DNA from 2 places in the Turicibacter sp. H121 genome. Region 2 is predicted to be linked to the other one. Evidence: riboswitches for the same ligand, from Rfam matches in the RefSeq annotation. Region 2 holds a riboswitch; the other holds the start of a gene.

Region 1 (8,423 bases), 220 kb from region 2:
CACCTCATTTCTTTATAGATAAAAATGACTATATCATTTATATCATATCTTAATCAACGACAAAATAAAATCCCTAATAACCTAAATCAAAAGAACCTAGGGTTTAATATAATATAAGCTGATTGGGTTAGTGAGCCTGTCAAGTTAAGTGTGTAAACTAATTTTTAAAAATTATAGATAGGGCTTTAAACGATCTGGATATAAGATTAATATTTGATTTAAAATTTGACTCCAATTTGAGATTTGACGTTGCCATTTCTTAGTGACTTCCATGGTTTGAAGATAGATTAATTTCATAACAGACATTTCATTTGGAAAAGCTCCTTTTCCTTTTAGAACTTTCTTAATTGGCTGTTGTAGCTTTCGATGGCGTTCGTGGTATAAATCATTTTTCTAATTTCTTTAGGGAAATTAAACAGTTGATAAACCTCTTTGATGTTATTTTCCCAAACCATAACGGCTAAAGGCACAATGGAACTCCATTTATTTTTAAAGGTCTCAAAGGCTTGTTCTGCTACTGATCGATTAATCGCTTGATAGATTTGTTTTAAATCATAACAGAATGATTTTCTATCTTGATAAGAAACAAATTTCGTTGATTGTCGGATTAAATGAACTAAACAACGTTGAACGAGGGCATGAGGAAAAACAGCTTGAATGGCCTGTTTAAAGCCACTTAAACCATCCACACAGGCAATACAAATATCTTGCACTCCACGAGCCTTTAATTCATCTAATAAACTCATCCAATAAGAGGCACTTTCTGCTTCTCCGATAGAGAGGCTTAAAACATCTTTGCGACCATCTAAAGACACACCTATGATACAGTAAACTGCTTTGTTTGAGGCACTCATTCCATCACGCACTTTGACATGAAGCGCATCTAAATAAATGATAGGATAAACAGGCTCTAAAGGCCGTTGTTGCCAATCTTGAATCAGTGGAATCACTTTATCAGTTACAGCAGAGATCGTTTCATGTGACGTTTCAAAGCCATAAATCTCTGCTAATGTTTTAGAAATATCACGCGTTGATAAACCTTTAGCATAAAGCGATAGAATCTTTTCTTCAATTCCGATGACATTGGTTTGACGTTTAGGCACGATTTGAGGTTCAAATGAACCTTGCCGATCTCTGGGAGTCTGAATCGTTGTTTCACCAAGACGCGTTTGAATGGTTTTAGATTGACGTCCATTTCGTGCATTTGAAGTTGATTTATTACGAAAATCATATCGGCTATATCCTAGATGTTGATCTAATTCAGCTTCTAATGCTTGTTCAATAAAGCCTCCAAACATGTCTAATAAAACAGCTTCAATATCACTAGCAGATTTAATGTTGTATTCATCTTGGAGGAGATTAAATAATTGGTTCATCGTAGCTTTTCTTGTCATAAATAATAAACTCCTTTGAAATAGTTAACTTATTATGGTAACTGTTCTAAGAGTTTACACACTTTATCTTACACCCTCGGGTTAGTAATAAATAATTAATTAAAACTGAAATGTACCGTATAAATTTATTAGGTATTGAATATAGTTTTAATTGTAGAGTTAGTGAAATATTAGGTTAAATGATTTGAATATACTAAGTTTGTTTGAATTTATTCGCAAATAATGGAAAATATTTTAAAATGATTAATAACTTAATAAAAAATAATTAAGGTAGAGGCTGCGGTTCTTAAGAGTATTCATAATGAGGTAAGCGCAATGAAGTATGAAGAAAGGAATAACCGCCGAAGGCTATAACTGAAGCTTTAAGGTTATAGACCTGGGGGTGTATAGAAGATATGCATCACTGTCACAAATGCAAATTTGTGTTGAGCTACATTTAAGAAATAGAGACTATCCTGTTATCATCTATTTTAGGATAGTATTTTTCGAAGCTCCCTTAGTATGATTCAAATGAGGGAGCTTTTATTTGTAAATGTGAGCCTCTTTATGACGAAAAGGAAGGACGACAAAATGAAATTACAAGGAACGATGTCAGTAAAAAATGATGAACTTTATATCGGAGGAATTAGTTGTTTAGAACTTGCTAAGACGTATCAAACCCCTTTATATGTCTTTGATGAACAACTTGCTCGAGAGAATTGCCGCGAATATGTGAAACATTTCAAAGTGAAAGAACATCGAAATCGAGTCGCTTATGCTGGGAAGGCCTTTTTACCCCTTCATATGTGTCAACTCATTAAAGAAGAAGGATTATATTTAGATGTGGTATCTGGTGGGGAATTATACACGGCGCATAAAGCTCAGTTCCCAATGGAAAATGTACTGTTTCACGGAAATAATAAGACCATTGATGAAATTAAAATGGGTCTTGAGTTAGGAGTAGGTCGATTTGTTGTTGATAACTATTATGAACTTGATTTGCTAGAACAGTTCTGTAAAGAAAGAGGCACATCGCAAGCGATTTATTTGAGAATTACACCTGGTATAGAAGCACATACACATGATTATATAAAAACGGGACAAATTGATTCGAAATTTGGATTTACTTTGACTAATGGGGATTTATATGAGTGTTTAGCCAGTTTTCATCGATATGATCATCTACAACTGGTTGGATTACATGCACATATTGGATCACAAATTTTTGATGTAGAACCTTTTTTAGATGAAGTAGATATTATGATGAATTTAGTTAAGGAGATTAAGGAAACATACGGCATTGAAATTAGAGAAGTTGATTTAGGAGGAGGAGTTGGCGTTTATTATACGAAAAATGATCAACCAAAAACCATTCAACAATTTTGTGAAGCCATGATTGAAAAAGTAGAAAAATCTTGTCAGAAATTAGGGATTAACGTACCGACATTAATCGTTGAACCAGGACGTTCCATTGTCGCAAATGCTGGAAGTACGCTATATACAGTTGGATCGATGAAAGATATTAAAGATGTTCGAACCTATGTCAGTGTAGATGGTGGAATGACTGATAATATCAGACCTTCGTTATATCAAGCACGTTATGAGTGTGCGATTGTGAATAAAATGAGAACAGGGGATCAAAAGCAAGTAACGATCGCAGGAAAATGTTGTGAAAGTGGTGATATTCTTATCACAGATGTTGATATTAAGGGTATTGAAACAGGTGATATCTTGATTATTGCCTCAACCGGTGCGTATGGATATTCGATGTCATCAAATTATAACAAGATTCCGAAGGCTGCGGTTGTTTCGGTTCAAAATGGAAAAAGTCGAGTGATTTGTAAACGACAAACGTTAGAGGAATTACTAGCTTTAGAAGTTTTATAGGGGGAATGAGAATATGGGGATTTTGGTTCATAAGTATGGTGGGACATCAGTTGGAACAACTGAGAAGATTAAACGGATTGCAAAACGAGTCATTGCGGAAAAGGAAAAGGGAAATGATATGGTGGTTGTCGTATCGGCGATGGGGAAAACGACGGATTATTTAGTGGAGATGTCAAAAGAGATTGCGATAAATCCCAATAAACGAGAAATGGATTTGATTTTATCCACTGGAGAACAAGTGTCCATTGCGTTGTTGTCGATGGCCTTTCAGGAATTTGGATATGACGCTATTGCTCTAACTGGGTTTCAAGCTGGAATTAAAACATATGGACCGCATACTAAAAATAAAATTTTGGATATTGATGATGAGAAAATTAAGAATTATTTAAAAGAAGGGAAAGTTGTGGTTGTTGCTGGGTTTCAAGGGGTGAATGAAAATGGTGATATTACAACACTTGGTCGAGGAGGGTCAGATACAACAGCAGTTGCTATAGCAGCGAAACTTGGTTGTCCATGTCATATTTATACAGATGTTGATGGCATTTATTCCGTCGATCCACGACTGTATAAAGAGGCGAAAAAACTTGATGTTATTAGTTATGAAGAGATGATGGAGATGGCAAGCCTTGGTGCAGGTGTGATGGAACCACGTGCTATTGAAATTGGATGTAAATATAATATTCCAATTTATGTAGCTTCAAGTATAAATGATGTGGGTGGAACTTATATTAAGGAGTATGATGAGAAAATGGAAGGGAATATAGTAACGGGGTTAAGTGTTTGTGATGATATTTTAATGGTAACAGTTAGTCATATTTTATATAACTTAGATCATGTTGCGACTTTATTTGAAAAACTAGCGATTGAAAATGTAAATGTGGATATGATTAGTCAAACAGCACCAGTTGATGGGTATATTAATGTTTCTTTTACTGCACCAAAAGATGATTTATTTATAATTGAAAAGGTGATGAGGGATTTAGAGGGTAAAGTTGAGATTAGTATAGAGAATGAAATTACAAAAATTTCAGTCGTTGGAATTGGAATGAGAAATCAAAGTGGAGTAAGTGGTCGCCTATTTAGAATTTTAGCGGATAACGAGATTTCCTTTAGGCAAGTGACAACATCAGAAATTAGTATTTCGTATACAATTGATAAAAAAGATAAAGAAAAAGCAGTTCGCGCCTTATCGAATGAGTTGAATTTGTAAAGGGGGAACGGCGTATGGATTTAAAAGAAATTTTAACAATGCATCGAGAGTATTTACATCAAATTCCCGAACTTGGATTTTGTGAGTTTAAAACATCAGCATATTTAAAAGAACAATTAGAACTTTTAGGATACAAGGTTGAATCAACCGCAAAAACAGGATTGTTAGCTTATCGAAAAGGTGAAAGTGATGAATGTATTGCTTTTCGCTCAGATATGGATGGATTGAGTTTAGCAGAAGAGACTGGCGTTGCATTTACATCTAAACATCAGGGAAAAATGCATGGATGTGGTCATGATGGTCACATGGCTATTTTACTTGGATTTGCGACTCATTTATCAAAGATTGAACCGTTAAAAAAGAGCGTATTATTCATTTTACAACCGGCAGAAGAAGGTCCAGGTGGAGCTGAGGTTATTATCAAAGAAGGAGTATTAAAAAAATATAAGGTGAAGTTTATATTTGGTCTACATTTATATCCAGAGATTGAGGAAGGAAAGTTTGGGCTTCGATCAGGTGTGATGACAGCTCAAACTGGAGAGGTTGATATTGTCATTCAAGGTCAAGGGGGGCATGGGGCGATTCCTCATAAAGCAAATGATGCGCTCATTATAATGGCTCAGTTAATCAATAGTTATCAAAGCATTGTGAGTCGAAATTTGAATCCAATTGATGGGGGCGTTCTTACCATTGGTACGATTCATGGTGGAGAGCGTCGAAATATTATTGCTGAAAAAGTAGAACTGACAGGAACGATTCGCGCATTTAGTGAAGAAGTTTATGAAACGATTAAGCGACGTATTGTAGAGATCAATACTGGACTTGAGACGATGTTTAATGCCAAAGTAAAGACGCAATTTATTGATATGTATCCATGTATTGTGAATGATAAATCATTATTTGAGTTAGTGTGTCACTCAACACTCGGTGAGAAAATGATTGAAATTGATCCGATGATGATTGCAGAAGATTTCTCTTATTATCAAAAAGAGGTTCCAGGATTATTCTTTATGCTAGGATCTCGTAATGATGCGCTTGGTTTTACAAATCCACTGCATCATTCGAAATTTAATTTTAGTGACAATGTTTTATTAAATGGCGTTGAACTGTATGATGAAATGTGTCGTTTATTAAATGTTTATTAGGGAGTGTGTAAAATGAATGGGATTAATGTTGCAATTGTAGGGGCTACTGGTTTAGTGGGACAAACCTTTTTAAAAGTACTTGAGGAACGAAATTTTCCAATTAAGGAGTTATATTGCTTTGCATCAAGTCGCTCAGCTGGAAAAACGATTGAGTTTAAAGGAAAAACTTATGTTGTTGAAGAATTAACAGAACAATCTTTTGATCGAGAAATTGATATTGCTTTATTTTCAGCAGGCGGTGGAATTAGTAAGAAGTTTGCTCCGATTGCGGCTAGTAAAGGAGTACGAGTAGTAGATAATTCTAGCGCTTGGCGCATGGAAGCCGAAATTCCACTTATTGTACCAGAGGTGAATCCTCATGTTTTAAGTCATAATGACTACATTATTTCGAATCCAAATTGTTCAACGATTCAATCCGTCGTTCCATTAAAAGTGTTACATGAGGCATTTGGAATTAAACGCATTGTGTATTCGACTTATCAGGCTGTATCTGGCTCAGGGGTGAAGGGGCTTCATGATTTAGAAGCGGGAACAACTGAGTTTTATCCGTATCCGATTGTTGGAAATTGCTTACCCCATATCGATGTATTTTTAGATAATGGGTACACAAAAGAAGAAGTTAAAATGATTGAGGAAACGAAAAAAATTTTAGGAGATCAAAATATTAAAGTAACAGCAACAACAGTACGAGTGCCTGTTAAGTATGGACATTCTGTTTCGATGAATTTGGAGTTTGAGCGTGAGTTTGAGTTAGAAGAGGTTTATAGGCTACTACAAAGCGTGGATGGCTTAGTAGTACATGGTCACGAAAATTCGCTCGATTATCCAATGCCTATTGATGTTGAAGGGCATAATGAAGTTCATGTTGGCCGAATTAGACGTGATTTTAGTGTCGATTCAGGTTTAAATTTATGGGTGGTTGCCGATAACATTAGAAAAGGTGCAGCAACGAATACCGTTCAGATTGCTGAATTACTGTTAGATTATTTGTAGGAGATGGGAAAGATGTTTAGTGGATCAGGAGTAGCGATTATAACACCATTTAAAAATGATCGAGTTGATTATGAAAAATTACGAGAACTGCTAGAGTGGCAAATTGCTAATGAGACAGATGCGATTATTATTTGTGGAACAACGGGTGAATCTGCAACGATGAGTGATGCTGAACGAAAATCGGTTATTAAGTTCACGGTTGAGGTTGTTAATAAACGGATTCCTGTCATTGCAGGAAGTGGAAGTAATAATGCTGCGTATGCGGTTGAATTGAGTCAATATTGTGAATCGGTTGGTGTCGATGGCTTGTTAGTTGTAACGCCTTATTATAATAAAGCAACAGAGAAGGGGCTTTTGAATTATTATGAGTTGATTGCAAGTCATGTCAATTTACCAATTATTTTATATAATGTGCCGGGACGTACAGGGGTAAATTTAACACCAAAGATGGTTGCAAAGTTAGCAAAGATTTCGAATATTATTGGGATTAAGGAAGCAAGTGGTGATATTTCACAAGTGGCCGAAATAGCTCGCTTATGTGGAACAGATTTTTCAATTTATAGTGGAAATGATGATATCATTATTCCAGTTTTATCACTTGGTGGAAAAGGAGTAATTTCAGTTTTAGCGAATATTTTACCAAAAGTTACACATGATTTAGTAAGTAGCTATTTAGAGGGCGAAGTAAATAAAGCACGTGATTTACAACTAAGTGTGAATGGACTTGTGCATACTTTATTTATTGAGGTAAATCCAATTCCAGTTAAAACAGCCATGAATCTCATGGGGATGAATGTAGGAAACCTCCGCCTTCCTTTAACAGAAATGGCAGCAGAAAATTTAGCAATTTTACAAGACGAACTAACGAAGTACGGATTATAGCACGAGGTGATATCAGATGTTGAATGTAGGTCTAAGTGGATGTAATGGAACGATGGGACGAATCATCCATGATTTATTATTAGAACAAGAAAATGTTCAAGTCGTTTTTGGGATTGATATTGAGCCGGAACGCTATGAGAATGATTATCCAGTATTCACAGATCCATATGAAATTAATGTAGATTGTGATGTGATTATTGATTTTTCAAAGCCAGAAAATATTGATCATTTATTAGATTATTGTGTGAATCATGAGACAGCAGTTGTGATTGCTACGACTGGACTTAGCGAAGCACAGGAAGCCAAAATTATTGAAGCTTCGCATAAGATTCCAATCTTCCGTTCAAGTAATACATCACTTGGAGTCAATGTATTGCTTGACTTAGTAAAAACAGCAACGCGTTTATTGAATGATAACTTTGATATTGAGGTTATTGAAAAGCATCATAATAAAAAGGTGGACGCCCCAAGCGGAACAGCTTTTATGATTGCTAACTCAATTAATGAGGAGCTTAATCAAGCGATGGATTATAATTATGGTCGTCAAGGTAATCATATGAAACGAAATGAAAAAGAGATTGGGATTCATTCTGTTCGGGGAGGAACGATTCCAGGTGAGCACACGGTTATTTTTGCAGGACCGGATGAGATGATTGAAATTAAGCATACGGCGTTATCGAAAAAGATTTTTGCCGAGCAAGCCATTAAAGCAGCAGAATTTATTACACATAAAGAAGCGAAGTTATATAACATGAGTGATATGATGCATGCAAATTAAGGGGGAAAAGAGAAATGAGTGAAATTAGTTTAACAGATCCATATGAGATTGCACGATATATTAAAGAAGCAAAAAAGAGTACACCTGTTAAAGTTTATGTTAAAGGAGATTTAGACGGTGTACAATTTCCAAATTGTCGTGTGTTTGGGGAAGGC
Region 2 (8,423 bases):
TGCACCTGAAATGGATGAAGATTATTCATTCACAAAAGATGTGAAAGAAAAAACAGATATTATGTTGTCGATTGGACATACAAATGCAACATATGACCAAGCCAAAGAAGCCTTTTCTTTAGGATGTTCACATGTGACACATTTATTTAATGCAATGACACCATTAAATCATCGTGAGCCAGGTGTAGTCGGAGCCTCTTTAACTAGTGATGTTTTTACTGAGTTAATCGCTGACACGATTCATGTGAATAAACAATTGTTTCAATTCGTATTAGACAATAAAGGAAAAGAAAAGATTGTTTTAATTACAGATAGTATGCGCGGGGGATGCATGAAGGATGGGCAATATGATCTTGGTGGACAGCGGGTAGTTGTTAAAGATGGAGCTGCCCGATTAGAAAGTGGAAACTTAGCGGGAAGTGTCTTAACATTAAACAAAGCCATCTATAACTTCTTGCAAAATACAAATGCTACTATTGCCGAAGTTATTCACATGGCTTCATTAAATCCAGCGACATCGATTGGAGTTTGCAATCGTAAAGGAAGTTTAGAAATCGGAAAAGATGCAGATATTGCAATCTTTGATGAGGAAATGAATTGTTACTTATCCATCGTTGAAGGTCGCGAGGTGTATAACCAACTTGATTAAAATATAAGCTCCCATAAGTTTTTTACATCGTAAAAACTTTTAAAGCCCTAGCAATTGAGGAATAGATTTCTTTCAGAAATCGCTAGGTGATCCAAACCCTGCCAATGGAGGATACGTTTTGTCGGGAGATGTCAGGCTCGCTTCAGACTATAGTCTGTCTTGGACGCCATAAATATCAAACATTTAGATTGCTATAGGAAATATTTCTGTATATATAGTAAAAGTAAATATGTGGGATGGTATCAATTGATAATACAATTATTCAAGAATATAACAGCTTTGTTAGATGGGTGGGTTTAAAATTTATTGAATACTCGAAAAGTATTAACATTTAAATGAGTGGTAAAATAAATGGAAAAAAGTTATAATTATGGATTGGATTAGTTTTTAATCTAATAAGAGTATCATTATAGTTTAGGTGTGATAAAATGTTTTTAACAATAGGAGAAAAGATCCGTCAGGCAAGAGAGAAGTATGGGTTGAAGCAGATTGCATTTGAGTCTTATGGATTCTCACGTAATTATATTAGTATGATTGAGACAGAGAAGCGCTCCTTAAATGAAAATATGTTAAGAAATGTTTATGATGCAATTTGTGAATTGAGTAATTGTCACTATCAACAATACTATTCCTATAATGAGTTTATAAAATCACCTGTTGAACAAGCAAGAGAATGGTTAGAGCAGCATTGTAATCTTCAAGATGCCTTAAATCAATATGAAACTTTTAATAAGATTGCATCGGATTTTGATTTAATTGAATATAAAATTAAAATAGAAACATTACTTGGATTACACTATGTTAAAAATGATGAGTTATTAGCAGCTAATGTTCATTTATTAAAGGCAATCGGCTACTGTATCCAGGTTACTAAAAATCCTGCTTCTTTATATGAAGTAGTAGGAACTAATTATATTACATTAGGGCAATATCAAGAAGCTATTTCTATCTTACAACTGTCTATTAATTGTCAGGAGGGTGATAGGGGGAGAAACATTAATCGCATTCGATATTACATTTCTCTTTGTTATTTAAATCAAGCCAAGTATGAAAAAAGTTTAGAGTGGATTATTCCTGTATTAGAACAAAATGAATATCTACAGCCTAAAGCGGCAGCGTATTTAATTAAATCGACCATTTTAAAAAGACAAGGTCGAGATGAGTTAGGAAGAGAGTTACTACTCGAATTGATTAATAATCCTTTTTATGAAGACTATTTGGGTTATGCTTATCATAATTTAGGCTATAGCTTTAAAGACTCAGGACTATATCAACAAGCACTTGATTGTTTAAAGATAGCACTCCCTCTCCGTGAAACAGTTAAGCAACGCTCGATTACCAAATGTTTGATGGGCGAAGTTTATTTTAGAATAGGCAATTATGAAAAAGCTCATAGTCTATTAGTCGAGGTTAAAGATATTATTTTTCATAAAGGTTCTTTTGAACAACAAGAGGCGACTTTAGAGTGGGGATTAGATTTATATTGGGAAACTCAAGACTTTGAATCCATGTTGATTTTGTTAGAGGATATTCAAAAATTAGTTGATAAAGAGATATTAGATGAGTTTATTTATACGAAATTTCAAAATCGATTATATAAAAGGATTATGGATGATGTTCTTGGTCAACAGAAAGATTTAAATGAATACCGTATTTTACTTGATGCTATTACGTAAAAGGTCACAGATTTTTTAATAAATCTGTGACCTTTTTTTCTTTATTATACAATAAATAACTACTTATAATAGTTATGGAAACAGGAGGACGTAGTAGTGAATAAATTCAACGATTATCAAATGCATCGGATGATTTATTTATTACGATTATCATTTTGTATCGATCAAAAGAATAAGTACATTCCGGATACGAAAGTAAATGATACTCCGAATAACTCAACTAATAATAAAATTAGTTTAGAAGATTATCCAATTGACTTAGTCAATTTAGATGAAATCTTGGAAGAATCACATCATATTTGAAATGTCTTACAAATAAAATCGATATAAAATAAGTTTCTATATCTATCATTAATTAGGGAGAGTGTTATGCACTCTAATTAAGGTTAGTGTCGTTCATCATTACAAGGGTACGTAGAAAGCTGTTGTTAGGGGTAGCAACAGCTTTTTATGTTTCATTAAAAATATTCAAAAAAATAAAGCCTTAAATCATCATGAATACACATTAATATTTAAAAAATAAACGAAATAGTCTTCTTTTAAACTATATGATTATAAAATAGAGAATGATAAAACAAGCATCAAACAATAAAATGCTAATTTCGACATTATATGGTATTTATAACTAATTTATATAAAATTTTAATGTTTTAATAATAAAAAATAAGTGTTTCTTATACTATTTAATAAAAAAATGTTGTTTTTGAGTATAAAATAAGATAAGATGACATTGTAAATTAAATAGGTTTTAGATAGAGGTGCGGTAATTAAGAGTACTATCGAAGAGTGAAGATGTTGACGCGATAGGAAAGGGATTCTCGCCGAAGTCTATAACTGATACTTTAAGGTTATAGAGCTGGTGTTAAGTAGAAGATATTTAACATTGTCACAATTTATTATTGTGGAGGGCTATCATTCCGGATTTAAATCATCCTAACTTAGTACGGTTATATGATAAAAGTCTTGAGAATGGCCTCAGGACTTTTTGAATGTTTTGATTAGAGTCGTCCCAATAATCGTGGAGAGCTATCATTTGAGAATCGGAAATAAGGATGATCTATTGTTCTTTTCTGAAGGTCTTGAGTGAATGGCTCAAGGCTTTTTTTATTTGCCTCTTTCAACTAAACACTATTTAAAATTTAAAATAAGAGGGAGAAAAAAATATGCTTAGTTTAAGAAAACCAAGAGTTGATGGTAAAGAGGAGACAAAAGAATTTAAAGTCCCTCATACTTTAGTCATTGTTACATTTATTTTAGTTATCGTAGCATTAGCAACATGGATTTTACCTGCAGGAACATATGAGCGTATCGTCAATGATGCAGGGAAAACAGTCGTTGTTGATGGTTCATTCGCTTATGTTGATCAAACCCCTCAAGGATTATTTAGTGTATTACAAGCCCCAATTCATGGAATTGTAGGAGCGGCAGAAATTATTGCTTTCTTATTTGTAGTTAGCGGATCAATTGCAATTATTACAAAAACACGTGCTATTGATGCTGGAATTACAAATGCCGTTAAATCATTTAAAGGAAAAGAAATGTTAATGATTCCGGTTATTATGGGATTATTCTCATTAGGTGGGGCCATCTTCGGAATGACGGAAGAAGCTATTCCATTTATTGCGATGCTTATTCCTTTATGTTTAGCCTTAGGATACGATAGTATTATGGCGATGGCAATTTCTTATATGGGATGTATTGTTGGATTCGCAACAGCCATGTTAAATCCATTCTCGGTAGGAATTGCTCAAAGTATCGCACAGGTGCCAGCAGGAACAGGGGTTGGATTCCGCACAATTATCTGGGCCGTTACAACAGTGGCTTCAATTTTATATTTAATGTGGTATGGACGCCGTATTAAACGTAATCCACAATTAAGTCCAGTTTACGAAATTGATCAGGTACGTCGTCAGGAGTTAGAAGACGCAGAATCTGAACATTTACCATTCACACTCAAACATAAAGTTATTTTAGCATCTATCTTAGTATGTTTAGCTGCTATCGTTATAGGTGTTTTACAATTTGGATTTGGAATTCCGGAAATTGCGGCTATTTTCTTTGCAACGGGAATTATCTGTGGATTCATTGGGCGTTTAAGTTTAGATGATATGGCCAATTCATTCATTCACGGAGCAAAAGATATGATTAGTGCAGCAGTAGTGGTTGGATTTGCACGTGCAATTGTTATCATTGCTCAAGACGGACAAATTATTGATACGATTCTTTATAACTTATCAAACTTCATTGGACAATTGCCATCGTTAGTTGCTGGATATGTGATGTTCTTTGTTCAAATGTTTATCAATTTCTTTATCTCATCGGGATCAGGACAAGCTGCTTTAACGATGCCAATCATGGCACCGCTTGGTGAGTTAGTTGGTATTACACCACAAACTTCAATTTTAATTTTCCAATTTGGTGATGGATTCTCAAATGCTATCTTCCCAACAAGTGCTGTTTTAATGGCTTGTTTAGGTGTAGCGGGAATTCCATGGGCAAAATGGATTAAATGGGTTTGGCCAGTTCAATTAATTTTTGGTGGATTAGCAATTATCTTTATTACAATTGCCATCTTAATGGGATGGTCATAAGGAGACAGTATAATGAAAAAAGAATTATTATCAATCGGGGAATCATTAAAAGAACGTTTAGTAGACATGAATCGCTTTATTCATGATAATCCGGAATTAGGGAATCAAGAATACAAAGCAGTTGAAAAATTAACAACCTTTTTAAAAGAACATGATTTCGAAATTAAATGCCCAGTGGCAGGGTTAGACACTGCATTTGAGGCTGTATACGATAGTGGGAAACCAGGTTTATCAGTGGCATACCTTTGTGAATACGATGCCTTACCTGAATTAGGACATGGATGCGGTCATAATATGATTGGTGTAATCAGTGCCGGGGCTGGAGTTGCCTTAAGTAAAGTTATCGATGAAATCGGTGGAAAAGTCTATGTGTTCGGGACACCTGCCGAAGAAACAAATGGAGCAAAAGTGACTATGACAGAAGCTGGACTGTTTAACAAGATGGATGCTGTTATGATGGTGCACCCTTCGGGATTCACGACAGAAAGTGGAACATCTTTAGCGATGGAAGCTTTACAGTTTGATTATACAGGTCGTCCATCTCATGCAGCTGCATCTCCTGAAAACGGGATTAATGCTTTAAATGCAGTGATTCAATTATTTAATGGAGTAGATGCTTTACGTCAGCATGTGACACCAGATGTAAGAATGCATGGAATTATTACTAATGGTGGGGTTGCTGCTAATATTGTACCTGAACATGCAACAGCACAGTTTTATATCCGCGCAGCAACTAAAGAATATTTAGCAGTTGTTAAGGAAAAAGTGTTAGGTATTGCTCAAGGGGCTGCTTTAATGACAGGAGCAACTTTAGAAGTAAGCAACTATGAGTTATCATATGATGATTTAAAAACAAATGCTGTGCTTTCAGAAACATTTAACGAAAACCTTCGTTCATTAGGAATTACAGAGATTCATAAACATCGTAAAGGAACAGGATCAGTAGATATTGGAAACATTAGTAATGTATGTCCAACTATCCATCCGTATATCGGAATTGCTGATTGTGAAATTACAGGACATTCTCAACAAATGGTTGATGCAACGGTAACAGATTTCGCTCATGATCGTTTAATAACAGCTGCAGTTGCTTTAGCTTATACAGGATATGATGTATTATCTGGAGCTATTAAATTGAAATAATAAAAACCACCCAAAGGTGGTTTTTTACATATATAGAAAAATAGTAGAAATATAGGAACATAGGTATAAGTTTTACCTTATTTATGATATATAATTATAATTAGATAGCGGATTAGGAAGACTAATTAAAAAGTCATAAGGAGGACATATGAAATTCAACTGGAATAAGAAATATAACACGATTGCAGTATATGCGTTTATTGTTGTGAGTTTAAGTATTATTTTTTATAATATTATCTCAAAGCTTGAAAGCTTTGCAGGCAAGTTAAATGAAATTATGGGTATTTTTCAACCCTTCATTATCGGATTCATTATTGCGTATTTATTAAACTTTATTCTTAAGTTTTATGAAAATAAAGTATTTAAAATGAGAGGGCTAAATAAAGTTAAAAAGTCATCGATAAGAGGTCTGGGGATTTTACTCTCTTATATTACCGCAGGAATTATATTATATGTCTTTATGCAATTTGTTCTTCCACAATTAATTGAAAGTGTCCGTGGATTAATTAACGATATTCCACGATATGTTAAAGAGCTAACTATTATTGTTGATACGCAGTTGCAAGAAATGAATATTAATCAAGAATATATGACACTCATTAGTGAAAAATTCGCAGAGATTACAAACTGGGTAATTCAGTTGTTAACAAACGTTTTACCGATTGTCGGAAATGCTGTGATGTCTATTGCCTCAAGTATTTGGAATATTGTCTTAGGTATTATCATTTCTATTTACTTATTAATGGACAAGGAAAAATTCTTTGGACTAGGAAAAAAAGTTGTGACATCGTTATTTAATGAAAAGCATACAACAATTATTCTAGACTTGGCGAATCGTACTAATTTAACATTCGGTAGGTTCATCGGTGGAAAAATTGTTGATTCATTGATTATTGGGATTTTAACCTTTATCATCTTAGCTATTTTTAAGATGCCGTATGTCTTATTAATTTCAGTGATTATTGGGATTACGAATATTATCCCATTTTTCGGACCATTTATTGGTGCAATCCCATCAGCCATTATCATTTTATTCGTATCTCCAATCCAAGCATTGTGGTTCTTAGTCATTGTTCTTGTGATTCAACAAGTCGATGGAAATATTATTGGACCTAAAATCTTAGGAGATTCAATTGGAATTTCAGCCTTCTGGATTTTATTCGCAATTTTAGTTGCAGGAAAACTGTTTGGATTAGTAGGAATGATCATTGGAGTTCCGATGTTTGCAGTCATTTATTCAATTATTAAAGATATTATTGAAGCACGTTTACGATATAAAGGTTTACCCACTGAAACAAATAATTATATGGATTAATTCAAGGTACCCCTATTAGGGTGCCTTTTTCTGTATCGGGTTACTGATTTTACAGCAACTATTGTTGCATATATAGGGATATGTTATGATGAAATTCATGTAGTTAAACACTAGCATTGGAGGGTAAGGTAGATGACTGAAAAAGATAAAATGTTAGCTGGAAAAGCATACTTAGGAAGTGAAGAGCAATTAGTAAAAGAGCGCCAATATGCAAAGCAAGTCTTGTTCAAATTTAATAATATGAATCCAGTACTCGTTGAAGAGCGTCATAATTTGTTACGTGAGTTATTAGGTCAAACAAAGGAAAATTTCTACTTTGAACCGCCATTTCGCTGTGATTACGGATATAACATTGAAATTGGAAATAACTTTTATGCGAACTATAATTTAACGATTCTGGATTGTGCCAAAGTTAAAATTGGGGATAACGTACTTATTGCTCCGAATGTTAGCTTATTTACAGCAGGACATCCGATTCACCATGAGCCTCGTAATCAAGAATATGAATATGCTTTACCAATTATGATTGGAAATAATGTTTGGATTGGCGGGAATATAGTTGTTAATCCAGGTGTTAAAATTGGGGATAACTGTGTCATTGGTTCAGGAAGTGTTGTTACAAAAGATATTCCAGCTAATTCAATCGCAGTTGGAAATCCATGTCGTGTTCTTCGTGAAATTACAGATGAGGATAAAAAATATTACTATAAGAATTTAAGAATTGAAGCATAAAAGGAGTCATTTTTGACTCCTTTTTTTAAATTCATTCATAAGGTTACTTTAAAATTAACATATTAAAAATAACATTCTTGTGAAGGGTAGGAACAATACATGTTGAAAAAAATATCTACTATGATAAGTATTTTTAGTCTATTGTTAATTTTTTCTTTCAGTATTCAAGCTAGTGATGTCATTCAATTTCCAGACTCAGATTTAAAAGTTGCCCTTTTACGTCAATTAGGAAAATCACCAAATGATGAGATTTCCATAGCAGAAGCTGAGAATGCACCGCAAACCCTTGATTTAAGTCAGGCGAGTATTAGTAATTT

What was found. A riboswitch is a leader RNA that binds a small molecule or an ion and turns the genes downstream of it on or off. The one in region 2 is predicted to bind lysine.
Region 1: another riboswitch for lysine. It lies ahead of lysA (diaminopimelate decarboxylase); the one in region 2 lies ahead of AT726_RS07250 (YfcC family protein).

The regions. Positions count from the first base shown of each region.
Region 1 is NZ_CP013476.1:1,728,303-1,736,725, forward strand. Features, by position in the region: partial or broken gene AT726_RS08330 (IS256 family transposase) at 172-1,394, opposite strand; lysine riboswitch at 1,658-1,835, shown strand; gene lysA (diaminopimelate decarboxylase) at 1,965-3,260, shown strand; gene AT726_RS08340 (aspartate kinase) at 3,274-4,470, shown strand; gene AT726_RS08345 (M20 metallopeptidase family protein) at 4,485-5,615, shown strand; gene AT726_RS08350 (aspartate-semialdehyde dehydrogenase) at 5,628-6,608, shown strand; gene dapA (4-hydroxy-tetrahydrodipicolinate synthase) at 6,621-7,490, shown strand; gene dapB (4-hydroxy-tetrahydrodipicolinate reductase) at 7,507-8,268, shown strand; gene dapD (2,3,4,5-tetrahydropyridine-2,6-dicarboxylate N-acetyltransferase) at 8,283-8,423, shown strand, end outside.
Region 2 is NZ_CP013476.1:1,505,675-1,514,097, forward strand. Features, by position in the region: gene nagA (N-acetylglucosamine-6-phosphate deacetylase) at 1-649, shown strand, start outside; gene AT726_RS07240 (transcriptional regulator) at 1,078-2,325, shown strand; gene AT726_RS07245 (hypothetical protein) at 2,422-2,628, shown strand; lysine riboswitch at 3,071-3,245, shown strand; gene AT726_RS07250 (YfcC family protein) at 3,489-4,916, shown strand; gene AT726_RS07255 (M20 family metallopeptidase) at 4,929-6,059, shown strand; gene AT726_RS07260 (AI-2E family transporter) at 6,208-7,374, shown strand; gene AT726_RS07265 (sugar O-acetyltransferase) at 7,507-8,106, shown strand; gene AT726_RS07270 (leucine-rich repeat domain-containing protein) at 8,206-8,423, shown strand, end outside.